One region of the Ancylobacter sp. TS-1 genome, then DNA from elsewhere that is predicted to be linked to it. Evidence: riboswitches for the same ligand, from Rfam matches in the RefSeq annotation. Region 1 holds a riboswitch; the other holds the start of a gene.
The links. Region 1 has a riboswitch for cobalamin ahead of GBB76_RS04455 (energy-coupling factor ABC transporter permease). Riboswitches for the same ligand answer to the same signal wherever they lie in the genome.
Positions count from the first base shown of each region.

Region 2: linked by a shared signal. The riboswitch ahead of GBB76_RS07585 (CbtB domain-containing protein) and the one ahead of GBB76_RS04455 (energy-coupling factor ABC transporter permease) in region 1 are both predicted to bind cobalamin.

Region 1 covers NZ_CP045144.1:899,701-913,830, reverse strand. Annotated here, with positions in the region: gene hfq (RNA chaperone Hfq) at 4-255, shown strand; gene hflX (GTPase HflX) at 280-1,620, shown strand; gene GBB76_RS04500 (glycosyl transferase) at 1,646-2,860, shown strand; gene mazG (nucleoside triphosphate pyrophosphohydrolase) at 2,869-3,711, opposite strand; gene GBB76_RS04490 (MBL fold metallo-hydrolase) at 3,807-4,607, opposite strand; gene GBB76_RS04485 (TatD family hydrolase) at 4,625-5,398, opposite strand; gene metG (methionine--tRNA ligase) at 5,395-6,951, opposite strand; gene GBB76_RS04475 (DNA polymerase III subunit delta') at 6,988-8,022, opposite strand; gene tmk (dTMP kinase) at 8,019-8,696, opposite strand; gene GBB76_RS04465 (D-alanyl-D-alanine carboxypeptidase family protein) at 8,750-9,994, opposite strand; gene GBB76_RS04460 (septal ring lytic transglycosylase RlpA family protein) at 10,120-11,187, opposite strand; gene GBB76_RS04455 (energy-coupling factor ABC transporter permease) at 11,495-12,172, opposite strand; cobalamin riboswitch at 12,208-12,443, opposite strand; tRNA gene GBB76_RS04450 (tRNA-Ser) at 12,659-12,748, shown strand; gene GBB76_RS04445 (hypothetical protein) at 13,019-13,540, opposite strand; gene GBB76_RS04440 (helix-turn-helix domain-containing protein) at 13,625-14,125, opposite strand.
Region 2 covers NZ_CP045144.1:1,570,247-1,584,376, forward strand. Annotated here, with positions in the region: gene GBB76_RS07555 (precorrin-3B C(17)-methyltransferase) at 1-507, opposite strand, end outside; gene GBB76_RS07560 (precorrin-2 C(20)-methyltransferase) at 504-1,241, opposite strand; gene GBB76_RS07565 (precorrin-8X methylmutase) at 1,238-1,873, opposite strand; gene cobG (precorrin-3B synthase) at 1,874-3,100, opposite strand; gene cobN (cobaltochelatase subunit CobN) at 3,097-6,639, opposite strand; gene cobW (cobalamin biosynthesis protein CobW) at 6,774-7,844, opposite strand; cobalamin riboswitch at 7,964-8,169, opposite strand; cobalamin riboswitch at 8,235-8,455, shown strand; gene GBB76_RS07585 (CbtB domain-containing protein) at 8,486-8,683, shown strand; gene GBB76_RS07590 (CbtA family protein) at 8,705-9,427, shown strand; gene cobU (bifunctional adenosylcobinamide kinase/adenosylcobinamide-phosphate guanylyltransferase) at 9,431-9,937, shown strand; gene cobO (cob(I)yrinic acid a,c-diamide adenosyltransferase) at 9,947-10,561, shown strand; gene GBB76_RS07605 (NINE protein) at 10,905-11,156, shown strand; gene GBB76_RS07610 (cobyric acid synthase) at 11,230-12,690, shown strand; gene cbiB (adenosylcobinamide-phosphate synthase CbiB) at 12,698-13,675, opposite strand; gene recQ (DNA helicase RecQ) at 13,816-14,130, shown strand, end outside.

The sequences.
Region 1 (14,130 bases):
ACCATGGCCGCGGAACGTTCGCAGAACCTCCAGGACACCTTTCTCAACCACGTCCGCAAGAACAAGACGCCGCTCACCATCTTTCTGGTCAACGGTGTGAAGCTCCAGGGAGTTGTCACCTGGTTCGATAATTTCTGCGTGCTGCTGCGCCGGGACGGCCATTCGCAGCTCGTCTACAAGCATGCCATTTCGACCATCATGCCCGGCCATCCGGTTCAGCTTTTCGAACCGGACGAGACCGGCGAGAAGGGCTGAGCTTGGAGCTCAAGGGTTCCCGGCGTGCGCCGGCCGGCCGGCGATGCCACCCGCGTCGTGGTGATCGTGCCGAATCTGACACGCCGCGGAGCGGGGGACGAGGCGGTCCACCGCTCGCCCGAGGCGCGTCTGGATGAGGCGGTCGGCCTCGTGCTGGCCATCGACCTGAAGGTCGTCGGCCAGCTTCTGGTCGGTCTCAGCCAGGTAAAGCCTGCCACCTATCTCGGCAGCGGCAAGGTCGAGGAGATCGCCGGCCTCGTGAAGGCGGAGGAGGCGGGGCTGGTCTTCGTCGACGCGCCGCTCAGTCCGGTGCAGCAGCGAAACCTCGAAAAAGCGTTTGACGCCAAGGTTATAGATCGAACGGCTCTCATTCTGGAAATCTTCGGTCAGCGCGCACGGACCAAGGAAGGTGTGCTTCAGGTTGAACTCGCTCACCTGAATTATCAGCGCAGCCGGCTGGTGCGGTCCTGGACCCATCTGGAGCGCCAGCGCGGCGGCTTCGGCTTCCTCGGCGGCCCCGGCGAGACACAGATCGAGGCCGACCGGCGGCTGATCGGCGAGCGCATCGTCAAGATCGAGCGCGAGCTGGAGCAGGTAAAGCGTACCCGCGCTTTGCACCGCGCCAGCCGCAAGAAGGTGCCTTATCCCGTCGTCGCGCTGGTCGGTTACACCAATGCCGGCAAGTCGACGCTGTTCAACCGGCTGACCCGGGCGCAGGTGATGGCGCAGGATCTGCTCTTCGCCACGCTCGACCCGACGCTGCGCGCCGTGCAGCTTCCCGGCGGCGAGCGGGTGATCCTGTCCGACACGGTGGGCTTCATCTCCGACCTGCCGACCCAGCTCGTCGCGGCCTTCCGGGCGACGCTGGAGGAGGTGATCGAGGCCGACCTGATCCTGCATGTGCGCGACATGTCGCACGAGGACGCGGAGGCGCAGGCGCTCGATGTCGAGCAGGTGCTGGGCGATCTCGATATCGACCCGGACGACGATCATCGCCTGATCGAGGTGTGGAACAAGATCGACCGGCTCGACGACGAGGGCAAGGCGCGCCTGTTCAACACGGCCGCCCGACGCGAGGGCGACGCCCGGCCGATCCCGGTGTCGGCGCTGACGGGCGAGGGGATGGACGTGTTGCTGGAGGCGATCGCGCGGCGCATCGCGTCCGGCCGCATCACGCTTCAGGTGAAGCTCCCGCCGGAGGACGGCGAGGGCCTCGGCTGGCTCTATCGCCATGGCGAGGTTCTGGGGCGCGACGTCTCGGAGGACGGCGTGCAGCGCATCGCGTTCCGCATCGCGCCGGAAAGGCGCGGCCTCGTGGTCCGGCGCTTCGGCGCCGGGCGGGTGACGCAGGGCGGCAATCACTGATGAACAGCCGGCCGCGCGGCCCCTGATGTCCGTTCTGAAGCACAAGAAGCTCCTCCTGCTGTCGGACATTCCTCCCTGCACCAACTACACGGGTGGTCTGGTGGTGGCGCAGCAGTGCCGTTTCCTGCCGCCCGAGCGCCTGTGCGCCTTCGTCGTGCTGAACCCGCTCCTGACCGCTCACCCCGCCCCCGATCTCGCCGGGCTCGAGACGCTGACCGTCGAGAAGCCCCGCGAAGCGGGCACCTATCTCTACGGATCGCTGCCCATCGGGACGGCGGGCGCCGCCATCGTCGCCGCGCATATGCGCCGGACGCGCGGCGCGGAAATCCTGCGCATGGCGGAACGCTTCGCGCGCGAACAGGGCGTGGACGCGATCTGGGCCATTCTGGAAGGGCAGGTGGTCACCGGCCTCGCGGCGCCGCTGGCGCAGCGGCTCGGCGTGCCGCTCTACACCCAGGTGTGGGATCCGCTGTCCTGGTGGCTCGATGCCCACAAGGTGGATCCGGTGAGCCGCTTCATCGCCCATCGCTCCTTCGACGCCGCGATGTCGAAGAGCCGGGCCTGCGCCGCCGCCTCGTGGAACATGGCGGAGGAATACCTTGCCCGCTACGGCGTGCGCAGCGTGCCGGTGATCGCCGGGCACGACATGGCGTTGGCGCAGGCGCCGGTGCCGCGCCTGCATGGCGAGGACCTCGTCATCGGCTTCGCCGGGCAGCTCTATGCGACCGATGCGTGGGAAAGCCTGATCGCCGCCTTGCACAGGGCAGGGTGGCGGATCGGCGGCCGGAACATCCGGCTCACGGCGATCGGGCAGCATTATCCCCCGGACGACCTGCCGGCCGACCGGCTGGACTATCCGGGCTGGCTGCCGCAGGCCGACACGATACGCAGGCTCGCCGAGCAGTGCGACGTGCTCTACTGCCCCTATTCCTTCGAGAAACCGCGTGAGGACGTCGCCCGGCTGAGCTTCCCCTCGAAGCTGACAAGCTATTTCGCCGCCGGGCGCCCGGTGCTGGTGCACGCGCCAGAGTTTTCATCGCCCGCGCGCTATGCCCGCGAGCACGGGGCCGGCCATGTGTGCGGCAGTCTCGACCCCGACCGGGTGATCGCCTCGCTCCACACGATCGCGGCCGACGGCGCGCTTTTCGAGCGGCTCGCCCGCAATGGGCAGACGGCGCTGCGGCGGGATTTCACGCTGGAGCGGATGCGGGAATCGTTCCTCGACGTGCTCAACACCTGACGCCCGCGTCAGGCCTCGCGCGCCGTCTTCGCTGCCTGCCAGAGCTCTTCCATCTCGTCGAGGCTCGCCTGCGCCGGCGCGCGGCCTTGTTCGGCCAGCCGGTCCTCGATATAGGCGAAGCGGCGGACGAACTTCTCGTTGGTGCCCCGCAGCGCTGCCTCGGGGTCGACGCCGAGATGGCGCGCCAGATTGGCCATGGCGAACAGCAGATCGCCCACCTCGCCGGCAGCGGCCTCGCGATCGTCGGCGGCGATCTCGGCCTCCACCTCGTCGATCTCCTCGCGGATCTTGTCCAGCACCGGGCGCACCTCCGGCCAGTCGAAGCCGACCTTGGCCGCTTTGTTCTGCAGCTTCACGGCGCGGGTGAGGGCGGGGGCGCCGACCGGCACGCCGTCCAGCGTGCGGCCCTGCTCCGGTTCCGGTGGCAGGCCGCGCCGGGCGCGGCGCTCGGCACGCTCGGCCTTCTCCTCGGCCTTGATGGCGTCCCAGGCGGCGTTCACCGCCGTAACGTCACGCCCGCGCGCGTCGCCGAAGACGTGGGGATGCCGGCGGATCATCTTGGTGGTGACGGCGAGCACGACGTCGCCGAAATCGAAGGCGCCTTGCTCGGGCGTCATCTCCTGCGCCATGCGGGCGTGGAAGACGACCTGAAGCAGCAGGTCGCCCAGCTCGTCGCGCAGATCGTCGAGATCGCCCCGCGCGATGGCGTCCGCGACCTCATAGGCTTCCTCGACGGTGTAGGGCGCTATGGACGCGAAGTCCTGCTCCAGATCCCACGGGCAGCCCGTGCCCGGCGTGCGCAGGGCGGCCATGATCTCGAGCAGGCGGGAGATGTCGCGGGAGGCCCTCATTTTCATATTCCAATGATTCGCAGAAGACATATTATGGAAAACATAGATATTCGTCCGGTCACGAGAATGCATGAGCATGCCGGCGCAACATATTGTCAGAGCGTGAATTTTAGGCCGTCAAAGGCGGCCGTGACGCCCGCCGGCAGTTCGCGCTCCAGCGTGCGGTAGTCCAGGTCGGTGTGCAGGTTCGTCAGCACAGCGCGGCGCGGCTTCAGCCGCTCGATCCAGGCCAGCGCCTCGCTGAGCGAGAAATGCGTCGGGTGCGGCGTGATGCGCAGCGCGTCGACGATCCACACGTCGAGCCCTTCGAGGTACGGCAGGCTTTCCTCCGGCAGGTCGTGCAGGTCGCTGGAGTAAGCGAGGCCGCCGATGCGGAAGCCATAGGAGATGATGCTGCCGTGGTACTGCCGGAACGCCAGCGCCTCGATCGACCCGGCCGGCCCGTCGACGCGGACGGTGTCGCCGGCATGGAAGCGATGCTCGGTGAGAATTGGCGGGTAGTCGCTGCCGGGCGGCGTCTCGAAGCAGTAGCCGAAGCGCTGGTGCAGCATGGCCGAGGTCTCGGCGTCGACATGCACGTCGATGCGCCGACGATGCATGATGGTCAGCGGGCGCAGGTCGTCGATGCCGTGGGTGTGGTCGGCATGCTCATGGGTGTAGATCACGCCGTCGAGCCGGTCGACGCCGGCGCCGATGAGCTGTTCGCGCAGGTCCGGTGAGGTGTCGATCAGCGCCCGCGTCGGCTGTTCGACGCCCGGCTCGAACCGCTCGACCAGCATGGAGCAGCGCCGGCGGCGGTTGCGGGGCTCGTTCGGGTCGCAGGCGCCCCACCCCTGCCCGACGCGCGGCACTCCGCCGGAGGAGCCGCAGCCGAGGATGGTGAAGGTGGTCGCCATGGCGGGAAGCGGAGCCTTCAGGAAGTGCGGGAGAACAGGCGGAAGAAATTCGCGGTCGTCAGCGCGGCGATCTCGTCGGGCGAAACGCCGCGCGTCTGGCCCAGTATACGGGCGGTCTCGACCACATAGGAAGGCTCGTTGCGCTTGCCGCGCCACGGATTGGGCGCGAGATAGGGCGCGTCCGTCTCCACCAGCAGCCGGTCGGCGGGCAGTTCGCGGGCGATGTCGCGCAGCGGCGCACCGGACTTGAAGGTCAGGATTCCCGAGAACGACACATAGCCGCCCAGCGCGACGGCGCGGCGGGCGAGGTCGGGCCCAGCGGTGAAGCAGTGCAGAACGAAGCCGAAGGCGCCCTTCCCGCTCTCCTCCTCCAGTATCGCCGCCACGTCGTCGTCGGCGTCGCGTGCGTGGATGACGAGCGGCAGCCCGGTGCGCCGCGCCGCCTCAATGTGCAGGCGGAATCCGGCGTGCTGCGCCTCGCGCGGGGCGGTGTCGTAATGATAGTCGAGCCCGGCTTCGCCAATGGCGACGACCTTCGGGTGATCTGCTTCCGCCAGCAGCTCGTCGAGCGTCACGTCGGCTTCCTCACCCGCATTGTGCGGATGGGTGCCGACCGAGCAGAACACGTCGTCGAAACGCTCGGCGATCGCCCTCACCTGCCCGGCGCGCCGCACGCGGGTGCCAATGGTGACGAGCCGGCCGACGCCGGCCGCACGGGCCCTCGCGACCACGTCGTCCAACTCGGCGGCGAAGTCCGGGAAGTCGAGATGGCAGTGGCTGTCGACGATCATGCCGGTGCTGACGCCTCGGGCTCGACATAGCGCGGGAACACCGCGACCGGCGCGGGCAGCGTGGTGCCGCCCTCGAGCCGGCCGGCCGCGCCGAGGCGGGCGAAGCTACGCGCGTCGGCGTCGAGCGCCAGCAGGTCGAGCAGCTTGGCCGCGCTGACCGGGATGAAAGGCTGGGCGAGGATCGCCACCTGCCGGATCACTTCGGCCGTCGTCCACAGCACGGTGCCGAAGCGCTCGGGATCGGTCTTGCGCAGTTCCCACGGCGCACTCGCGGCGAAATAGCGGTTGGCGTCGGCCACCACCGACCAGATGGCGGCGAGCGCCTGATGGATCTGCTGGATGTCCATCGCCTCGCGCACCTTCGCGCCCATAGCGTCGGCACTGGCGAGGATCGCCGCGTCGTCGTCCGAGAGCGGGCCGGGTGCGGGCAGCGTGCCACTGAGGTTCTTGGCGATCATCGAGAGCGAGCGCTGGGCGAGGTTGCCGAGGTCGTTGGCGAGGTCCGCATTGGTGCGCGCGACGATGGCGTCATGGCTGTAGGAGCCGTCCTGGCCGAACGGGATCTCGCGCAGCAGGAAGTAGCGCAGCGCGTCGACGCCATAGGCTTTGGCGAGGTCGAACGGGTCGATGACGTTGCCGACCGACTTCGACATCTTCTCCCCGCGATTATGGATGAAGCCATGCGCGAAGACGGTCTTCGGCGGCTCCAGCCCGGCGGAGAGCAGGAAGGCCGGCCAGTAAACCGCGTGGAAGCGGATGATGTCCTTGCCGATGATGTGCAGGTCCGCCGGCCAGAAGCGCTTGAACGAGGCGCTGCCGGTGTCGGGATAGCCCACGCCGGTGATGTAGTTGGTGAGCGCGTCGACCCACACATACATCACATGCGCCGGGTCGTCCGGCACCGGGATGCCCCAGGTGAAGGTGGTGCGGCTGATCGAGAGATCCTGCAGCCCGCCCTTCACGAAGCTCGTCACCTCGTTGCGGCGCACCTCGGGGCGGATGAAGTCCGGGTGGGCGTCGTAATAGTCGAGCAGCGTCTGCTGATAGGCCGAGAGGCGGAAGAAGTAGCTCTTCTCCTCGGTCCACTCGACTGGCGTGCCCTGCGGGCCGAGGCGCACGCCGTCGGGGTTCACGGTGGTCTCGTTCTCGGCGTAATAAGCCTCGTCGCGCACCGAGTACCAGCCGGAATAGGCGCCGAGATAGATGTCGCCGCTCTCGACCATCTTCCGCCAGATCGCCTGCGAGGAGACGACGTGATCTTCGTCCGTGGTGCGGATGAAGCGGTCGTAATCGACGCCGAGAAGCGCATCCATCTCCTTGAAGCGCGTGGCGTTCTTCGTCGCCCAGTCGATCGGCGCGAGTCCCTGCTTCTCCGCCGTCTGCGCCATCTTCAGCCCGTGCTCGTCGGTGCCGGTGAGGAAGAACACGTCGTAGCCGTCGAGCTTCTTGAAGCGGGCGAGGGCGTCGGAGGCGATCTTCTCATAGGCGTGGCCGATATGGGGCGAGCCGTTGGGGTAGTCGATGGCCGTCGTGATGTAGAAGGCGGGTTTCAAGGTCGTTACCTGCGGAACGGCCGGACCCCCGCGCGGTCAGGGGCGCACGGCCTCGTTGAGCGACGCGAAGATCCTGAAAACGAGGGTCTTGCGATCGAGATTATAGACATCGGCGTCGACCGCGGCGCGGCGAACCTTGTCCCACACCTCCGGCAGGCGCGCAAGGCGCACCCCGGCCGACTGGCGCCGCCCGGTGGCGTGGTCGCTGAGCCATTCCTCCACCGTGCCGACGAAGCTGTCGAGCGCCCCTCCCCGGTCGCCCTGAAGCTTTTCCCCGAGCGCATGCAAGGCTTTGGCGTCAACCTGCGGCAGCGCGTCGAGCAGCACGGCCGTCGCGTTGCGCACCGCGAGCCCGTCGCCGGCGAGAAGCGTCAGTGCCTCGCGCACGCTGCCGCCGGACGCCTGCGCCGCCTCCTCGAAACGGGTGCGGTCCAGCTCGGGCATGGCGTCGGCGAGGCCCTCCAGAGCCTCGACCACCTGCTCGCTCGCGAGCGGGCGCAGCAGCACGCTGCGGCAGCGCGAACGGATGGTCGGCAGCAACCTGCCCGGTGCGTGGCTGACCAGCAGGAACAGCGAGCGGGCCGGCGGCTCCTCCAGCGTCTTGAGCAGCGCGTTGGCACCCTGCGCGTTCATCTCGTCCAGAGTATCGACGATGCACACGCGCCAGCCGCCAAGGGCCGCGGTCGAGCCGAAGAAGCTGCGCACACGGCGCACCGTCTCGGCCGGGATCATCGCCGGCAGCTTGCCGCTGTCGTTCGGCGTGCGGCGCAGCACCAGCAGGTCGGGATGGGACAGCGCCGTGATCTGGCGCGCCGCCGGGTGATCGGGATCGACCGCGATGGAGCGGGCGGGCGCAGCGCCGCCAGCGAGCACGAAGCGGGCGATGGCGTAGGCCAGCGTTGCCTTGCCGATGCCCTCGGTGCCTCCGATCAGCAGCGCATGCGGCAGGCGGCCGGCGTCCCACGCCGTGCGCACCATGGCCTGCGCCTCCTCATGGCCGATGAGCTGCCGGGTCGCGCGCGGTGTGGGCGCGGTGCCGAAGCGGTCGCCTTCGGGCAGGCTCTCGCTCATGTCGGGCCGATCCCGGCCGGGGCCGGCGGCTGAAGGCGGTCGGCGACGGCACGCCACACTTCTTCCGCCACCGTGTCGATGTCGGCGCGGGCGTCGATCAGCACGCAACGCTCCGGCTCGCGGGCGGCGAGGTTGCGGAAGGCGTCGCGCAGGCTGCGATGGAAGCTCAGGCTCTCGCTTTCGAAGCGGTCGGCACCGGCGCCCGAGCGCGCGGCGGCGCGGGTCAGCCCCTCCTCCGCCGGGAGGTCGAGCACCAGGGTCAGGTCGGGCCGCGTCTCGCCGACGGTGACGGCTTCCAGCTCGGCGATCAGGCGTGGGTCCACATTGCCGAGCACGCCCTGATAGACGCGGGTCGAGTCGGCGAAGCGGTCGCAGATGACCCAGCTGCCGCGCTCCAGCGCCGGCCGAATGGTGGCGTCGAGGTGGTCGGCACGGGCAGCGGCGAACAGCGCGGCCTCGGCGAGCGGGCCGAGCGGCTTGGCGGCGCCGGAAAGGATGAGGTGGCGTACGATCTCGGCGCCGGTCGAGCCGCCCGGCTCGCGCGTTGCGACAGCGTCGATGCCGAGGGCGCCGAGGCGCTCGCGCAGGCGGCGCACCTGCGTCGATTTTCCCGCGCCCTCGCCACCCTCGAAGGTGATGAAACGGCCGGGCGCCGCAGGTGCTGGCTCCCGCACGACGGGCGGGTGAACCTGAGCGATCCGGCCCCGTGACCTCGCGGCGTTCATGCTCAGCCTGTCAGCTTGGCGTAGCCCTGGCGCAGCAGGCTCACCACAAGCTCATAGGCGCCGTCCATGGCGCGGCGCCACAGCGGGCCCTCCGGCACGGAGTCCGCCGCGACCAGCGGCACTTCGAGTGCGATCTGGTCGCCCCGATAGACGAACAGGCGGGCGAGTTCGGCGCCCTTCTCCACCGGGGCGGGGATCGGGCCTTCGAAGCGGATGCGGGCGACGAGCTTGTCGTCGCCATTGCGCGAGATCAGCACGCGGATCGGGTTCGGGCTGGTCAGCGGCGCGCCGCCGCGCTCGCCGCCATACAGCGTGGCCTCGCCGATGATCTGGCCGGGCTCGAACAGAAGGCGGGATTCGAAGGAGCGGAAGCCCCATTCGAGCAGCTTGCGCGCGTCCTCCGCCCTCTCCTTCTCGCTCTTCGAGCCCATGATGACGACAATCAGCCGCTGCCCGTTCTGGATCGCCGAGCCGACGAGGTTGAAGCCGCCTTCCTTCTGGTAGCCGGTGACGAAGCCGTCGGCACCCAGGCTCATGCCGAGCAGCGGGTTGCGGTTGCTCTGGCGGATCTTGTTCCAGAGGAAGTCCGGCTCGCTGTAGATGCGGTACAGCTCGGGATAGGCGCCGATGATGTGCATGGCGGTCTTGGCCATGTCGCGCGGCGTCGACTTTTGGTCGGGATCGGCAAGGCCGCTGGCATTGACGAAGGTCGAGCCGGTGAGGCCGAGCCGCTTGGCCTCGGCGTTCATCTTCACCGTGAAGGCGAGTTCATTGCCGGAAATGCCTTCCGCCAGCACGATTGCCGCGTCATTGCCCGAGGGAATGATCGCGCCGCGCAGCAGGTCGGAAACCTTGATGTGGGTGTTGACCCCGGCGAACATGGTGGCACCGCCGGAAGGCGCGCCGCCGCGCCGCCAGGCATATTCGCTGACCTTGAATTCCTGGTCCTGCGACAGGCGGCCTTCGGCGATCTCCCGGAAGACGACCGCCATGGTCATCAGCTTGGCGATGCTGGCCGGCGGGCTGGACGTATCGGCGGCGCGCTCGAACAGCACGGAGCCGCTCTCGAAGTCCATCAATATGGCCTGAGGCGCGGCGATGTCGGGCTGGGTCTGCGCGCCGAGCGGGCCGGCGGCGGGGATGAGAGCGGCAAACGCCAGGCCGGCCGCCAGCAGCACGCCGCGCAGCCGCCGATACGGCACTGCCGCAACGTCGCAATTCCGGTCCGGGCGAATGATGCGCAACATGCTCGACAACCCCTCCCCCGTCAGAGGGCAGAGTTAGCAGCCGCTGCCGATCGCGGCAATGCGCCCGTCGTCGCGGAGGCGGCGCCGGGCGTTCATATCCGCCATGATGAGGACGTCGGCAACGCTCAGTAGAGGCCGCGACCCGCGTCGAGCGAGCCTTCGGCGCCGGTCGAGGCATAGCCCATGACCGGCTGTGCGCCGACCGTCCAGCCGGTGGGGGCGCCGCCCTTGGGGGCGGGAGCCGGAGCGGCGATACGTGCCGGCGCTTGCAGGCTGGCGACCTGAACCGGCTTGGTCGGCGCGGTGCGGGCCACCGGGGCGACGGCGACCGGCTGGCGCGGCGCAGGTGCTGCTGCGGCAATGGCGGCCGGGCGCGGCTTGGTGGCGACGCGGACCGGGGCGACGATCGCTTCGGGCGCCTGCGCCACCTGCTCGCCCGGCTCGTCGCCGAGATCGTAGGGCCGGCTCGGCGGCAGCGGGGCGGCGGCCATCGTGCCGCGAACCGGACCGGCGGACGCCACCATGACGGCGGGCATCTCGGCCGGCTTGCCGTTCTGGCGCAGCGTGGAGGCGAGCTGGATGTCGTCGGAGCCTTCCAGCGGCGCGCGGCCGACATATTCCACCCGCACGCGGGCGGTGCCCCGGTGCTTGAAGCCGAGAAGGTCGGCGGCACGCTGGGAGACGTCGATCACGCGGTTGCCGTGATAGGGCCCGCGATCATTGACGCGCACGACCATGGAGCGGCCGTTGTCCACATTGGTCACGCGCACATAGGACGGCATCGGCAGCGTCGGATGAGCCGCAGCGATGGAGTGCATGTCGAAGACTTCGCCATTGGCGGTGAGGCGGCCGTGGAAGTCGTCGCCATACCAAGAGGCGAGACCCTCGGTGCGATAGTTCTTCGGCTCGGTCGGAACATAGGTCTTGCCGGCGACCACATAGGGCTTGCCGACGCGATAGGTGCCGCCGCCCTTGGGAACAGGCTGTCCGGCCTCGACGACACGCGGGCTGGCCGCGACGCCGTAGCGGGGATCGATCTTGCTGGAGAGTTTCGAGGTGCCGTTGCAGTTCGCGACGACAAGGCCGATGCTGCACAGCAGGACGACACGCCCGAGCCGGCTGGCAAGGCCCACCGCGCCGATCTCCGCGACCCGCGCAAGACCCTCACGCGCAAGAGCTGGATTCGTCCCCATGCACCCCGACCACTTCGTGAGCGCCCTGCCCTTGCCATGCCTCGAAAGCACGAATCGGAAAGAGCGCACTTCACCCAAGATCGTCGGAAACATACCGCCGATCCCACTACATGTCGTCAAAGAGGCTGTCCGAGTGAGGCGAAAATGCGGCGCATCTCTCGGCATGGTGAACGAAGCGTAAGTGACGGTGGGGAAAAGGCAATCGGGTACGCACCCGCTTTGGCCGGCGGCAAATGGCCGCGAAATCGCCGCGAGGCGCGAATGAGGCGCCGGGAAGCGCGCGCTTCCCGGCGCCCGAGGGCGATGCTCAGGCCGCGTTGTAGAGCCGGCGCTCGAACAGCGGGCTGCCCTTCAGGCCATACAGCGCCTTGGCGGCGGCCAGAACGGCGAGATCGACCAGCGGCTCGACCAGGATGACGAGCATGTAGGCGGCGCCGAAGGAGAGGATCGAGGCGGCGTTCTCGGCGGTGAAACCGTGGCCGTAGAAGGCCCAGAAGGCCACCCACACGACGATGCCCGCCTGATAGGTGGTGGAGAGCGCGAGCGCCTGACGGTACTTGAGCTGCACATAGGGCGTGTCGGGGGCGATGACCCGGTGCGCCAGCGCGGTGAGCGCGAAGAGCGGCACGAGCAGCGTGGTGACGTTCATGCCGTATTGCGGCAGGTCGAAGGGCGCGAAGAAGATGCCCTGGATGGCGAGGCCGGCCGCCAGGCCGATGGCGGCGGGCGCCACGCCGAAGATGAGGAACAGCGTCGAGCCGAGGATGAGATGCACCTCGGAAACGCCGACCGGATGATGCGGCAGCATTTCGAAGAACGCGAAGACGAGCACCGTCGTCGCGATGCTGCGGGCGACCAGCGAGACGATGCCGCGCTCGCGCACGGCGTCGGCCGCCAGCTTGAGCGCGTAGCCGCCGGCACCTGCCGCCGTCACATAGCTCAGCCAGATCTTTCCTTCGGCCACGAGGCCGGGTTCGATATGCATGTCGTGCTCCTTTGCCGTCTCACCCGACGGCGTGCGGTTGGGCCTGTGCACATGGCCGGTCTCCTGACTCGCGGGTCACGGCAAGCCTTCCGCCTTCCCGGCACCGTCCTCGCGGACCGGCGCCAGTGGCGTCGTGGAAGGCCGCTCTCCGCTTACAGTCGCGGGGGCGGTCGGGGCTTCGGGCGATGGACCTTGCGGCCGTCGCGCCCTTCCCCGTTCCCGTTTCACCCGGACAGTGGTCTGCCCGGGCACCATGTTGCGCGGCTACCACGCCCGCTCGGGCGGGGCGTGTCAAGCGAGCTGCCATACTTATCCGCCTCGCGCGTCTCGGCGGCGCCGGAGACGGCGCTTCCGTTGACGGGCGGCCGGCCTCTCCGGCAATTCCCGAAGCCCCCGGGACCGTTCCGGCAGGGCGCCCCGCACATGACCGGACGTGATCTGCTTGCCAAACGCGCCGAGTTTCGAAAAAAGGGCGCTCAGGCATCGGGAAGGGTGGCCGAGTGGTTTAAGGCAGCGGTCTTGAAAACCGCCGTGGGTGCAAGCCCACCGTGGGTTCGAATCCCACCCCTTCCGCCATAACGCGTTATTAGTGCAGCGTTATGAGTCTACGACGGTTAGACCCTGGCGACCCGCTCGGAGAGATGTTACCCGAAGGATCGGATGAGACCGTGGGGACTAGGCGGGATTAGGCGGGAACGGCCGGGAAATGCCGACACCGTAAGGGTTTGAGCGGGCGCTACTGGGAAACTCTGCACGAAGGATCGGATGAGACCGAAAACGCCCGCCGAGGCGCCGCGAAGGATCGAATGAGATCAGCATCGATGCTATCGAAGGCGCGCCGCGCCGCTAGGGCCGGTCGACCGTCACCCACAATCCTTGCTCAGGCAGCACACGCGCCTCGAAGCGCGTGTCGTGGAGGAACTCTTCGACAGGAGCCCCTGACTGACCGGCGCGAGCCAGCGACCTAACCACAATGCCGCGCTCTGTCTTGTTGGCCTTGGGGGCGTAGATCATCATCAGAACACCCAGTCCCGTGATGTATTCCAGGGCGCCAGAGGTCTTATCGGATATCGCGGCGGCGTCCAGAAATAGATTAACGCGCCGCACCGACGTTGAGCCCGCTTCCGATGATGCGAGAATAACAAGCCCATCCCCGCTGCTGAAGGCGCAGACAAGTTTTCCTTCGTCCCGGCACTTCGATTTAGCGACCCGGAGCTTCAGGCCGGCGGATGACGCGACCTTGTTGAATTGTGCGCCAAACTCGGCAGGCGTGCCGCCAAGATCTCCCGCAAGTGCTGGGGCAGCGAAAATCCAGACCGCAATAGCGCACAAGAACCTCTGCGATGCGGAGATGCGACGGTTAACCATTACCGTATCCAATCCAAAAAAACGGCTGAAGCCATGCGGCCGACCGTGCAACCATTTGGGGTGCCGTGGCAAGCAGAAGTACTTTTACGATACGGAGGCCGAGCGTTTGCCGGAGCCGGGTTTGGCCTCCTTCAGCAGGCGCCGGAGACGATTTCCGGCCAGAAGCACCTGGGCTTCGTAATCGTCCGCATCCTCGGCATCGCGCAGGATTTCCGCATAATTCTCGATAGATAGGCGCCCAAGGTCAGCCGGCGAGATGGCTGCGCCCATGTCCTTGTAAGTGCGGGCGATCATGTCCGTGACGCGCGCCATGAGATCTCGATCGATCCGCATTCCCGGCTTACCGGGATGATCGGTGCGCATGCCGCCCTTGCCCGTAAATATCCAATCCAGACTAAAGCCGAGATCGACCAGTTTCATGAGGGTGGCCCAGCTCGGCGTCCCCCCTCCCTCTTCGTAGGTTCGCCAGGCATTTACGCCAATTCCTAGGTGTTTCGACATTGCCGTAGCGTTCGGAATGTTGAGCGCCTTTCTGATATCAGCGAATCGCGATCCGAAATCGGTGTTGCCGACCTCACTCGTCATCCCTG
Region 2 (14,130 bases), 670 kb from region 1:
AAAGCCGGCCTTGGCCGCGAGGCGCAGGCGCTGCTCGATCACCTCCCACGGCTTGAGGTTGTCCGACAGCGAGACGGCGCAGAAATCATGACCGAGCGGCGCGCCGCACTTGGCCGCCACCGCCAGCATGGCGGTGATGCCCGGCACGATCTCGACCTCCAGCGCGCGCCATTCCTCCGGCCCCGTCTCGATCGCCTCGATCACCGCCGCCGCCATGGCGAACACGCCGGGATCGCCGCCGGAAACCATCGCCACCCGCGCCCCCGCCGCCGCATGGGCGAGCGCGGCGCCGGCCCGCACCAGTTCTTCGCGATTGTCGGACGGATGGCGCGTCTGGCCTTCGCGGGCTGGCACGCGGTCGAGATAGGGGATGTAGCCATAGACCGCCTCGGCCTCGGCCAGCGCCGCCTGCGCCTGCCCGGTGAGGAAGCGTTCCTCGCCCGGCCCGAGGCCGATGACGGTCAGCCGCCCCGTCGCAGGGCCCGCCGTCTTGCCCGCCTTCGTCATATGCGTCCTCCCCAGCCCGGCACCAGCACGATGGCGAAATAGGGCGCCGGCCCGTCCGCCCGCGTCTCCAGACGCTCGCAATAGCCCCCGCTCATCGTCCCGCGCTCGACATAGAGCGCGCGGTCGAGCTTGCCGGCGGCAGCGAGCGCGCGCCTGATCTTCGGCAGGTTGCGCCCCACCTTCATGATCACCGCCGCGTCCGCCCCGGCGAGGCGGCGCGCCAGTTCGGCCTCGGCGAGCGTGCCCGGCAGCACGGAGAGCACATCGTCGCCCTGCGCGATCGGTGCGCCGGCCAGCGACCAGCAGCCGGACATGCCGGTGACGCCGGCGATGACCTCAGTCGGGTAGCGGTCGGCGAGCCGCACATGCAGGTGCATGTAGGAGCCGTAGAACATCGGGTCGCCCTCGGACAGCACCGCCACCGTCCGCCCGGCGTCGAGATGGGCCGCCACCGCCTTAGCCGAGGCGTCGTAGAAGCCGGCGATGGCGTCGCGATAGGGTGCCTCGTCCTTCGGCATCTCGGTGGTCACGGGATAGCCGAGCGGCAGTTCCTCCACCCCGGCGCGGAAATGGGCATGGGCGATGGCGCGGGCGTGGCTCGAATTGCCCAGCTTGGCGAAATAGGCGACGACATCGGCCGCGCCGAGCGCACGCACCGCCTTCAGCGTCATCAACTCGGGATCGCCCGGCCCGACGCCCACGCCGACGAGACGGCCTGCGGGAAGCGCGCTCATATGCCCGGCCTCGCCAGCGCGTTGACCGCCGCCGCCGTCATGGCGCTGCCGCCCAGCCGCCCGCGCACCACCAGCCACGGCACGCCATGGTCGCCGGCCGCCAGCGCGTCCTTGGATTCGGCCGCACCGACAAAGCCCACGGGAATGCCAAGAATGGCGGCCGGTTTCGGCGCCCCGGCGTCGAGCATCTCCAACAGGCGGAACAGCGCGGTCGGGGCGTTGCCGATGGCGACGACGGCGCCTTCCATCCGGTCGCGCCACAGTTCCAGCGCGGCGGCCGAGCGCGTGGTGCCGAGCCGCTCGGCAAGGCCCGGCACGGCGGGCTCGCGCAGGGTGCAGATCACCTCGTTATTCGCCGGCAGGCGGGCGCGGGTAATGCCATGCGCCACCATCGCGGCGTCGCACAGGATCGGCGCACCGGCGGCAAGCGCGTTGCGGGCGGCCCGGACCAGCCCCGGCGCGAAGTCGATGGCGAAGGCGGCTTCCACCAGCCCGCAGGCATGGATCATGCGTACCGCGACGTCGGCCTCGTCAGGCGTGAAGCGGCCGAGGTCGGCCTCCTCGCGGATGATGGCGAAGGAGCGCTCATAGATCGCGTTGCCGTCGCGCTCATAGTCGGTCGGGATCGACACTCAGCCCTCGTCCTTGTCCAGAAAGTCCCGCGCCAGCGCGCGCAGCCGGGCCTCGGGCACGATGCCCGGCGGCCGGCTCCGCGCGAGAACATCGCGCGGCGTGCCTTCGACCACGAGACCCGCCCCCTCGTCCAGCCCCACAATGGTGAGCCGGGCCGGCGCGGGATGCGCGCAGCCCTTGGCGCAGCCCGAAACATGCAGTTCGCCGTGCCGCACATGCGGCGCCAGTTCCGTTGCCAGCGCGTGGGTCTCCATGCGCGCGGAGGCACAGGCCGGTCGCCCGGCGCAGGCGAAGACCCGGCGGCGCGGATCGGCGGCATCGGTGATGAAGCCGAGCGCGGCGGCCTGCGCCATGAGCCCCGGCACGGCCTCGCGCGGCAGCCCGACGAGCAGCAGCGCCCGCCCGGCGGCCGGCTCGGCATGGCGGGCGCCGGCCTCGCGGGCCTCCTGCGCCAGAACCTCCAGCGCCTCCCCGCGCACCTGCCCGAAGGCGAGGCCGAGCCCGAGCGCGACGGTGCCGTCGTTCAACGCGTGGGTGCCCACCGGGTCGGCGGCGTCCCGCGCAAGCGGGGCATCGCCGGGGGTGAGGCGACGGCGCCCCACGAGCGCGTCGAGCCCCTCGCGCGCCACAAGGTCGGCCATGCGCGCCTGCGGCCCGTCCTGCGCCAGCGCGCCCAGCAGATCGACAACCAGCGTCGCCGCCCGCGCCGCGTCGACCGTGCCCGCCTCCCGCCCAGCCAGCGCGACGCGCCAGCAGGCCCCCGTCGCGGTCAGCGCGATGTCGGCCTTGAGCGCGGCGAGCGACAGCGCGCCACCGGCATCGAGCGTCACCGACATCTTCGGCGCGAGGCGCGGCACCAGCGGGGCGGCGCCCTCGCTGATCATCGTCGCCAGCCGGCGCGGGTCGGCGCGAGCCGCCGGGTCGAGCCCGGCCAGCGCGCCATGCTCGACCGGGAATCCCTCCGGCAGCGCGATGGCGAGCCGCGCCACGCCTTCCGCCAGCCGGGGCGCGCTCTGCGGCGTCAGCCCGCGTAATTGCAGCTTGCCGCGCGCCGTCACTTCAAGAATGCCGTTGCCCGTCTCATGCGCCAGCCGCGCCAACCCGGCCAGTTGATCGAATGTGAGCGGCTCCAGCGGCTGAAGCCGCGCCAGCAGCCCGTCGCCGGTCGGCATCGGTTCGGGCAGCGAGGGGCAGGCGCCCCGCCGCATGGCGGCCACCGCGCTCATTGCGCCGCCTCCCCGGACAGCGCCGCCAGCGCCTCGGTAATGTCGTTGCGGCGCGGATGCCAGAGTCCCTTTTCCCGCGCGCCCTCGAAGCGGGCGGCGACGAAGCGCGCCGCCTCGGGCGAGACCTCGATCAGGAAATCGCGCATCCCGGCATCATCGACATAGGCGGCATGCAGCGCGTCGATCAGATGGCCCGGCACGGCGCGTGTCGCCTCGGCGAAACCGATCAGCCGGTCGACGGTCTCGGCGATCTCGGCCGCGCCGCGCGGCCCGTGCCGCCGCAGGCCCTCGGTATAGCGCGGGTTCGCCCGCCCGCGCACGATGCGGGCCAGCGCGGCGTCGAGCGGCCGCGCCACCGGCCGCGCCGGGTCGGAGGTGTCGAGCACCACGAGCCCCGGCGCGCGGCCGAGCCGTTCCGCCGCTGCCGCGAAACCGCCGATGAAGGCGAGGTCGGCGTCGCCTTCCAGCAGGTCGCGGCCGGGATCGTCCGTGCCGTGGATCAGAAGTTCGGCCGCCGCCACCCGCTCCACGAAGGCGTCCCCGGCCGCGCGCGCCGTTCCCTCGGCCCCGCCATAGGCGTGCGAGGCGCTGGCGAGATAGGCCGCGCCCAGCGATTCCCGCTCGATCCCGCCGGCGCGGGTGTCCAGCCCCGCGCCATAGGCACCCGGCGCGGTGCCGAAGATGCGCGGGGCATTCTCGCCGGCCGCGCGTAGCGGGTTCTCGTCCGCGCTCTCCTCGCGCCGCGCCACCGCCCGCAGCGCGGCGTCGATGAGCGCGATCTGCGCCGGGAACAGGTCGCGGAACAGGCCGGATATGCGGAAGGTGACGTCGACGCGCGGGCGGCCGAGCGCGGCGGGCGGCAGCACCTCCACGCCGGTAACGCGTCCGGTGGCCGGGTCCCAGACCGGGCGGGCGCCGATCAGCGCCAGCCCCTGCGCGATCTCCTCGCCGCCGGTACGCAGCGTCGCGCTGCCCCACAGGTCGAGCACGAGGGAGCGCGGCCAGTCGCCATGGGCCTGCGCATGGGCGCGCAGCACCTCCTCCGCCGCCAGCCGGCCGAGGTCCATGGCGGTCGGCGTCGGCAAGGCGCGGGGATCGCTGGCGTAAAGGTTGCGCCCGGTCGGCATCACATCGGTGCGCCCCCGGCCCGGCGCGCCGGCGGGCCCGGCAGCCACGCGCCGCCCGTCCAGCACGGCCAGCAGCCCGTCGCGCTCGGCCGCCCCGCAGGCGCCGCGTCCATAGACATGAAAGCCGTCCTTGAGCCGCATCTCCTTGATGTCGCAGAGAAAGGCGTCGATCTGCCTGAGCGCCTCGTCGGGCGGCGCATCCGTTGCCAGCCCGGCATCGCGGGCAAGGCCGGTGCGCGCCGCCTCCTCGACGATCAGCCGGGCGAGGCGCTCGCGGCGACGGCGGTCGAGCCCGTCGGCCTGCGCGTATTCGTCGACCAGCCGCTCCAGCCCGGCCGCGTCCCCGGCCAGCCCCGCCTCGATGGTGGGCGGCGGCAGATGGCCAAGGGTGATCGCGGCGATGCGCCGTTTCGCCTGCGCCGCCTCGCCGGGATTGGAGACGATGAAGGGATAGGCAACGGGAAGGCTGCCCAGCACCAGTTCGGGGAAGCAGGCGCTGGTGAGCGCCACATGCTTGCCGGGCAGCCATTCCAGCGTGCCATGCGCGCCCATATGCACCAGCGCGTCGGCGCCCCCCTGCAGCCAGTGGCCGAAGGCGAGCAGCCCGTGGCGCGGCGGGAGGGCGGGGTCGTGATACTGCGCGCGCCGCTCGGCAACAGAGCCGCGCTCGGGCGCCAGCGCTACCGTGACGTTGCCGAAGCGGGCGGCCCGGAAACGGAAGGCGCCGTCCACGAGGTCCGGGTCGTCCTCCGGCGCGCCCCACGCCGACTGGACGGCAGCCACCGCCTCGGGCGGCAGGGTGTCGAGATGGGCGCGGTAGGTAAGGAGCGACAAGACCGCACCCTCATCGTCATTCCCGAGCCCGAACGACGTCATCCCGGCCGAAGGCGAAGCCGCAGAGCCGGGATCGCTCTCCGTGCTGAAAGCGATCCCGGATCGGCCGTTGGCCGTCCCGGATGACGGGGCCCGACCCTCGGCTCTCACCGCCTCCACCAGCGCCTTCTCGTCGCCCGGCGCGTCGTCGACCCGGTAGCCGGCGGCCTTCAGGTCCTCCAGCAGCACGCGCACACTCGCCGGCACATCGAGGCCGACCGCCCAGCCGGTGCGGCCGGGGGCGCCGGCATAGTCCGGCATCAGCACGGCGAGGCGCCGACGCGCAGGAGGCAGGCGCCGCAGTCGCGCCAGCGCCGCCACGCGCGCGGCCACCTGCTCCACCCGGTCCGGCTCGGGAAGGTTCACCAGCGCCGCGAAGCCGGGCACGGCGGGGGTTTCCTGCGGCGCCTTGAAGGAAAGCGCCCCGGCGAGCACCCGTCCGTCGAGTTCGGGCAGCACGACATGCATGGCGAGATCGGCGCTGGTCAGCCCACGCACGCCTTCGGCCCAGGCCGTGCGCGCCGTGGTGCCGACAATCGCCTGCAACACCGGCACATCAGGCGCGTCGAGCACCGTCGCCTCGCCGGGATCGGCGGCGGCGAAGGCGGTGAGCGTCACGATAGCGGCGGGCTCCATCCCCGCCAGCGCCTCCCGCAGAAAGGCGATGGAGGTCGGCTCCTTGAGGCTCGCCACGAAGATCGGCACCGGCGCCAGCCCGCGCGCCGCCAGCGCCGCGCACAGGGCGTCGACCGGCGCGGTGTCGGCGGCGAGCCACATGGAACGGTAGAAGATGACGGGAACGGCGGGACGGGCGGCGTCCACAAGAGAGACACCCTCATCCCCGGGCTCGACCCGGGGACCCGGCGTTTCCGAGGTCGCAATGCGTGGCCCCTGGGTGGCCGGGTCAAGCCCGGTCCTGAGGGCGTGTTGGTCCTCGGAAGCCCTCTCCCCACGGGGGAGAGGGTTGGGTGAGGGGGAAGCAACGCCCCCCTCATAAAACCCCGCCAGCGGCACCGGCTCGGGCGGCGGCGCTTGTCCCGGACGCCCGGCATGGCCCGCCAGCCGGCGCAGCAAAGCGCGCATGTTGGAAGGCCCGCCGGCGCGGAAATAGGCGAGCAGCGCCGCGAGTTCGTCGGCTGGCAGCGTCGAGGCTTCGGCGAGGCGCGGGTCGTCGCGGTCCTCGCCCGGCAGCACGGCGAGCTTGAAGCCGCGCGCGCGCGCCTCGGCGCCAAGGCGCTCGACGCCGTAGCGCCACCAGTCGAGCCCGCCGAGCAGCCGCACCACCACAATGCGGGCACGGCTCCCCACCTTGTCGATCCACAGATCGACCGAGAGCGGATGGCGCAGATCGCGCAGGCTGGCGAGGCGCAGGCTCGGCAAGGTGCCGTCCTCGCTTTGCGCGCGGGCGAGCGCCGAGGCGAGACCCATCAGGTCGCTGTCGGTGAAGGAGACCACCACCACCTCCCCCGGCGTCTGGCCGAGGTCCACCGGCTCGACAAGATCGTCGAGGCTGGAGGATGTGGTGGTGAGGATGTGCATGGGCCGCCCTTCTCCTCAGGCCGTCATCCCGGCCGCAGCGAAGCGCAGAGCCGGGATCGCGCGCAAGGAAAGCGCTCCGCGATCCCGGATACGGCCTGCGGCCGTTCCGGGATGACGACCCATGACGACGGCCCTCACGCCGGCACGCTCTCGCCGGCGAGGATCGCTTCCACCTTGGCCCGGTCGAGCCCCTTCAGCCCGATGGCGACGAGGCGGCCCGTGCGCGGGCCGGCGCCCCACGGGCGGTCGAAATGATGCGCCACGCGCGGCCCCACCGCCTGCACGAGAAGGCGCAGCGGCTTGCCGGCGACGGAAAGAAACCCCTTCACCCGCAGCACGTCGGCCTCCTGCGCCGCCCGCGCCACCCGCGCCGCGAATTCCTCGGGATCGGCGATCTCGGGCACCTCGACGACGAAGCTGTCGAAGTCGTCATGGTCGTGGTCGAGCTCGTCGTCGTGATGGGTCCGGCGGTTCTCGATGTCGTCCTCGGTGCCGACCCCGAGCCCCATCAGGATCGCCGGGTCGATCCGCCCTTCGGTGACGCTGACCACGCGCACGCCCTTCGGCAACTCGCCATCGAGCGCGGCGCGGGCGCGGACCTGCCCCTCGGCATCGATCAGGTCGCCCTTGGTGAGAATGACGAGATCGGCGCAGGCGATCTGGTCGTCGAACACCTCCTCGATCGGGTCGTCATGGTCGAGCACGACATCGCTCGCGCGCTGGGCGGCCAGCGCGTCATGGTCGTGCGCCACGCGGCCGGCGGCGAGCGCCTCGCCGTCGACCACCGCCACCACGCCGTCCACCGTCACCCGGCTCTTGATCGCCGGCCAGTGGAAGGCCTGCACCAGCGGCTTCGGCAGCGCGAGGCCGGAGGTCTCGATGAGGATGTGGTCGACCTTCGGCTCGAGGGCGAGGATGGCGTCGAGCGCGGGAACGAAATCGTCCGCCACCGTGCAGCAGATGCAGCCATTGGCGAGTTCGACGATGTTCTCCTCCGGGCAGGTGTCGATGCCACAGCCCTTCAGTATCTCGCCGTCAATGCCGACATCGCCGAACTCGTTGACGATGACGGCGAGGCGCTTGCCCCGCGCATTCTCCAGCACATGGCGGATCAGCGTCGTCTTTCCCGAGCCGAGGAAGCCGGTGACGATGGTGCACGGCACCCGGTCGAGGGAGGTCGGCGAGGCGGGGCGGGCGTCGGACATGCGGCATCTCCACGAGAACGGTCGAAATCGCGGGATGCATCGGTCGCGGAAGGACTTTCCGCGCGAAGCCGCCGGGAACGGTCCCGTGGCTCTGCCTGACTGCCGGGCACCCCGCCGGCATACACGACCGAACCTTCGGCAGGTCTCCTGGCTCGCGGGTCGCCGCCTCGTCGCCGCCTTCCCGGAGAGGCTCTCCAGTGGCTTTCGGCGCAGGCTCGCCGCTCACAGTTGCGGGGGCAGCCGCGGAATTGGAGCGCCGGGCGCTCCTCACCGCATTCCCTCTTCGTCCCTCCCGGGGGAGGAAACCGATGGTCGCGGCCACTAAAGGAGCGCGCCGGGGGAATGTCAAATGCCGGCCGCCCCGCGATTGCCGCACGGCGATTGCCGGCTATACTCGCCGTTGTCGTCGGTTCCCGTGATGCGCACGGGACGCAAGACGGGAACGCGGTGGGGCGGAAACCTTCCTCGGAAGGACACCGCCGAATCCGCGGCTGCCCCCGCAACTGTGAGCGGCGAGCCCTCCTCCATCGGCCACTGGCGTCAGCCGGGAAGGCGGAGACAAGGGCCGTGACCCGCGAGCCAGGAGACCGGCCGTCGACAGAACCGCAACGGCCCTCGGGTGGAGGGCCAAAGGAGCTGACATGACGACCCCGCACAGCCGCGACGCGGCTGCCTCCCACGATTCGCTGCACACCTCGCTGGCCTCCCGCGCCGTCCAGATCACCTTCGCCGCCCTGCTCGGCGTCTTCGTGCTCGGCGGGGTGGGCTTCTCCCACATCAGCGCCGTGCACAATGCGACGCACGATGTGCGCCACGCCAACGCCTTCCCCTGCCACTGACGCGCCGGGGGAGAACGCATCATGTCGCTTTTCAGGACGATTCTGTTTGTCGCCGCGCTCGCCGGCATCGGTACCGGGCTGGTGGTTTCCGCCCTTCATCTGTTCACCACCGTGCCGCTGATCCTGCAGGCCGAGACCTTCGAGAATGCGGGTGGGGAAGCCGCCCCCGCCGTCACGGCGGAGGCGCACGAGCACGCGCCCGGCGCCGCCGCCCATTCCCATGACGAGGAGGAATGGGGCCCCGCCGACGGCATCGAGCGCAACGGCCTCACCGTGATCTTCACCGTGCTCACCGGCTTCGGCTTCGGCCTGCTGCTGATCGCGGCGAGCGAGGTCACGGGCGGGCTCAAGGGCTGGCATCAGGGCCTGCTGTGGGGCCTCGCCGGCTTCGCCGCCTTCACCGTGGCGCCGGGGCTCGGCCTGCCGCCGGAACTACCGGCCATGCCCGCCGCCGACCTCGCCGCCCGGCAGGTCTGGTGGGTCGGCACGGTGGCGGCGACGGCGGGCGGCCTCGCGCTGCTCGCCTTCGGCCGCTCGCCCCTGCTCGCCGTGCTCGGCGTGGCGCTGATCCTCGCCCCGCACGTGATCGGCGCGCCGCAGCCCGAGAGCCATGAGAGCCCGATCCCGGAAGCCCTTCACCACAGCTTCGTGGTGGCGAGCGTCGCGGTCAGCTTCGTGTTCTGGGTCCTGCTCGGCGGCCTGGCCGGCTGGCTGCGGCCGCGACTGGCCCGCATGGCGGGCTGAGGCATGAGCCTCACCCTCGTCCTCGGCGGCGCCCGCTCGGGCAAGAGCGCCCATGCCGAGCAACTCGTCGAGCGGCTGGCGCCGCCGTGGAGCTATCTCGCGACGGCGCAGGCCTGGGACGACGAGATGGTGGAGCGCATCGCGCTCCACCGCTCCCGCCGGGGCGAAGGCTGGCAGACGCTCGACGCGCCGCACGACCTCGCCGGCGCGCTGGTCGCCCTGCCGCCGGGCCGGCCGGTGCTGGTCGACTGCCTCACCCTCTGGCTCACCAACCGCATGCTGGCGGACGCCGATGTGACGGCGGAATCCGCCGCGCTGGCCGAAGCCCTCGCCTCCCGCGACGGACCGACGGTCGCCGTCTCCAGCGAGGTCGGCCTGTCCATCGTGCCGGACAACGCGCTGGCCCGCCGCTTCCGCGATGCGCAGGGCCGGCTCAACCAGATGATCGCCGCCCGCGCCGATGCCGTGGTCTTCATGGTCGCCGGCCTGCCCATGCGGGTGAAAGGATAAGGTGGAACCATGCGCGACATCACTCCGGAGGAGGCCGCTCGCCACCGCGCCAAGATGGAAAAGCGCAAGGCGGTGCAGGACGCGGAAGTCGCGGAAAAGACCGTCGAGAAGGGCCTGCTCATCGTCCACACCGGCCCCGGCAAGGGCAAGTCGACCGCCGCCTTCGGCCTCGCCCTGCGGGTACTGGGGCACGGCGGCAGGGTCGGCGTCGTCCAGTTCATCAAGGGCGCCTGGCAGTCGGGCGAGCGCGCCGCGCTGGAGAGCTTCGGCGAGCGCGTGGAATGGCATTCCATGGGCGAGGGCTTCACCTGGGAGACGCAGGACCTCGCCCGCGACGTCGCCGCCGCACGGCGGGCGTGGGAGAAGGCGCGGGAGATGATGGATAACCCCGCCTTCGGGCTGGTCATCCTCGACGAGATGAACATCGCCCTGCGCTATGACTACCTGCCCCTCGACGAGGTGGTCGCCGCCCTCGCCGCGCGGCGGGAGGGGCTGCACGTCGTCGTCACCGGCCGCAACGCCAAGCCGGCGCTGATCGAGGCCGCCGATCTCGTCACCGAGATGGGCCTCGTGAAGCACCACTTCAAAGCCGGGGTGAAGGCGCAGAAGGGCATCGAGTTCTAGGATTATCTTTTATTTTCATATTCTTAGCTGAAAAATTGTCGTATAATTGTCTCTACGATTAATGCATCGACGAGACGCCAAATGAACCCACGCAAGAAATTGACGAACAGGAAAATACTGTTTAAAATCAAAGTTTTAGCTCGACGCCGTCCGGTCAGTACAGATTCGAGGCTCCGCCTCGAATCTGTACTGACCGGAGCCCTTAGCACATTTTCAGATCAAAGTCAATATAATACCATTTGAAAGTTGATCCTACGACGGATCTTATAATTTGCCCTGCAAGCCCTATTTGGAACAGGACGCCGGATGATGCGGCGCAACGCTTTCATGGAGAAACGCCTCGATGCGTTCGACGCCCGTCGCCTATCTGTTCTGGCTCTTCGGCCTGATCGGCATTTGCGGCATCCATCGCTTCTACACCGGCCGCTACTGGACCGGCGCGCTGTGGCTGCTGACCGTCGGCCTGCTCGGCATCGGCCAGATCGTGGACCTGTTCCTGATCCCCGGCATGGTGCGCGAGGCCAACCTCGAACGCCGCGTGGACTATCTGGAAGGCCGCGACTACGGCTCGCGCCAGGGCCATCACCACGGCTGACGGCGCCGAAGACGTGGATGGCCGGGCCCGGCCCGGCCATGACGTCGGCAAAGCGAAACGCCGGGGGCTGGCGATGACGCTCGCCCTCATGTTCCAGGGCACCGGCTCCGATGTCGGCAAGTCGCTGATCGTCGCCGGCCTCGCCCGTGCCTTCGCCAATCGCGGGCTCAGGGTCCGCCCCTTCAAGCCGCAGAACATGTCGAACAACGCCGCCGTCACCCCCGATGGCGGCGAGATCGGCCGCGCGCAGGCGCTTCAGGCCCGCGCGGCGCGCGTTCCACCTTCCGTCCACATGAATCCGGTTCTGCTGAAGCCGCAGAGCGAGATCGGCGCGCAGGTGGTGGTGCAGGGCCGCGCGCGCGGCAATGCGAAGGCCGCCGACTACCAGAAGCTGAAGCCCGCCCTCATGGAAGCCGTGCTGGGAAGCTACGCGCATCTGTGCGCCGAGGCCGACCTCGTGCTGGTCGAGGGCGCCGGCTCGGCATCGGAGATCAATCTGCGCGCCAACGACATCGCCAATATGGGTTTTTCCCGCGCGGCCAATGTACCCGTCATCCTGATCGGCGACATCGACCGTGGCGGCGTCATCGCCAGCCTCGTCGGCACGAAAGCCGTGCTGCCGCCCGAGGATGCGGCGATGATCGCCGGCTTCCTCGTCAACCGCTTCCGGGGCGACCCTGCCCTCTTCGCCTCCGGCATGGCGGAAATCGCCACCCGCACCGGCTGGGAGGCGCTCGGCCTCGTCCCCTTCTTCCCGGACGCCCGCCGCCTGCCGGCCGAGGACGCGCTCGCCCTCGACACCGCCCGTGCAGCCAAGCCCGGCGCCAAGGTGAAGATCGCCGTGCCGATCCTGCCGCGCATCGCCAATTTCGACGATCTCGACCCGCTCGACGCCGAGCCGGGCGTCGAGGTGGTGCGCGTGCGCGCCGGCACGCCGCTGCCGGCCGATGCCGCGCTCATCGTCCTGCCCGGCTCAAAATCGACCATCCCAGACCTCGCCGATTTCCGCCGCGAGGGCTGGGACATCGACCTGCTCGCCCATGTCAGGCGCGGCGGCCGGGTGCTCGGCCTGTGCGGCGGCTACCAGATGCTGGGCCGCACGCTGGCCGACCCCGAGGGCGTCGAGGGCCCGCCCGGCATCGTCCCCGGCCTCGGACTGCTCGACGTCGACACAGTGCTGTCGGCCGAAAAGCGGCTGGTGGCCGTCACCGGCACGGCCGGCGGCGCGCCGTTTGCCGGCTACGAGATGCATATGGGCGTGACAGAGGGCCCCGGCCGCGCCCGCCCCTTCGCTCAACTCGACGGCGAAGGGCCGGAAGGCGCCCTCTCACCGGACGGGCGCGTTATCGGCACCTATGCCCACGGCCTGTTCGCCGACGACCGCCAGCGCGGGCGCTGGCTGGAAGCGCTCGGCGCCGCCCCGGCCGGCATCGACTATGAGGCTGGAGTAGAGGCGACGCTGGACGCGCTCGCCGAACACCTTTCCCACCATATCGACCTCGACCGCCTGCTGGAAATCGCGCGACGGGGCTAAGCGCCCCTCACCAGCTCAGCGCGGCGAAGGCGAGCACGGCCACGGTCGTCACCAGCACCCCGTCGGCGGCGCGGTAGAGCCGGAGCGCCCGGCGGATGTCGTCGGCAGTGCATTCGCGCCGCCCGCCCTCGCCCATGATGCCGTCGACCGAGAGCTTGCCGCCGTAATAACGCGGCCCGGCAATGGCGATGCCGAGCGCCCCGGCCAGCGCCGCCTCCGGCCATCCGGCATTGGGCGAGCGGTGGCGGGCGGCGTCGCGCCGCATCGCCGCCCAGGCCCGCAGCGGCGAGGCATCGGCCACGAAGAACGCCCCCGCCACGATGAGCATTCCCGAAAGCCGCGAGGCCGGCAGGTTGATCAGGTCGTCGAAGCGCGCCGAGGCCCAGCCGAAATCGCCGTGGCGGGCGTCGCGATGGCCGATCATGCTGTCGGCGGTGTTCACCGCCTTGTAGACCGCCCCGCCGGCCAACCCGCCGACCGCCATCCACAGCGCCGGCGCCACCACGCCGTCGGAGAAGTTCTCGGCGAGGCTCTCGATGGCGGCACGCGCCACCCCGGCCTCGTCGAGCGCCTCCGGGTCGCGCCCGACGATGTGCGACACCGCCCGGCGCCCGGCCTCCAGGCTCTCGTCGAGCCCGTCCGCCACCAGCCCGACATACTGGTGCAGGCTGCGCTGGGCGAACAGCGTGGAGCCCACGAACGCCGCGTAGAAGAAGCCAAGCGGCAGCATCACGAGGAATTTCTGCGCCGCCAGCCCGGCCGCCCCGCTCACCCCGACGATGAGGATCAGCGACACCACGCCGGCGAGGCGGCGCTGGCCGGGCGTGTCGCTGTCGAGGTTGAAATTGCGGTCCAGCGCGGCAATCAGCCGGCCGATCCACATCACCGGATGCCCCGCGCGCTCGAGCAGAATCCCGGGATATCCGAGAGCGGCCTCGAACAGCAGCGCCGCCAGCGTTAAACCGAGGGTAAGTTCGAGGGTCATCGGAAGTGATTCTCTATCGGGGCGCTTCCGCGACGTTCCGAATCCGGCGGCCGCGCGGTTCCACCATTTCCGCCCGCGCGCCCGCCATCAAGACCCCGTGCGCGCGGCTCCCGCGCCATCAACCGGATCACGCCTGCCGCATGAACGCGCTAGTCACCTCGTCGCACGGCATCCTGCCGCCTCCCGTGGAGGAGGCGAAGCGGGCGCGTCTGGCCGAAGTGTTCGGCTTCGACCGCTTCCGTCCCGGCCAGCAGGACGTGGTGGATTCGGTGCTCGCGGGCGTTCCCACCCTTGCCGTCATGCCCACCGGCGCGGGCAAGTCGCTGTGCTACCAGCTTCCCGCGCTGGTGCTGGGCGGTCTCTCCGTCGTCGTCTCGCCGCTGATCGCGCTGATGGACGACCAGGTGAACGCCCTCAAGCTGCAGGGCGTCGCCGCCGAGGCGATCCACTCGGCC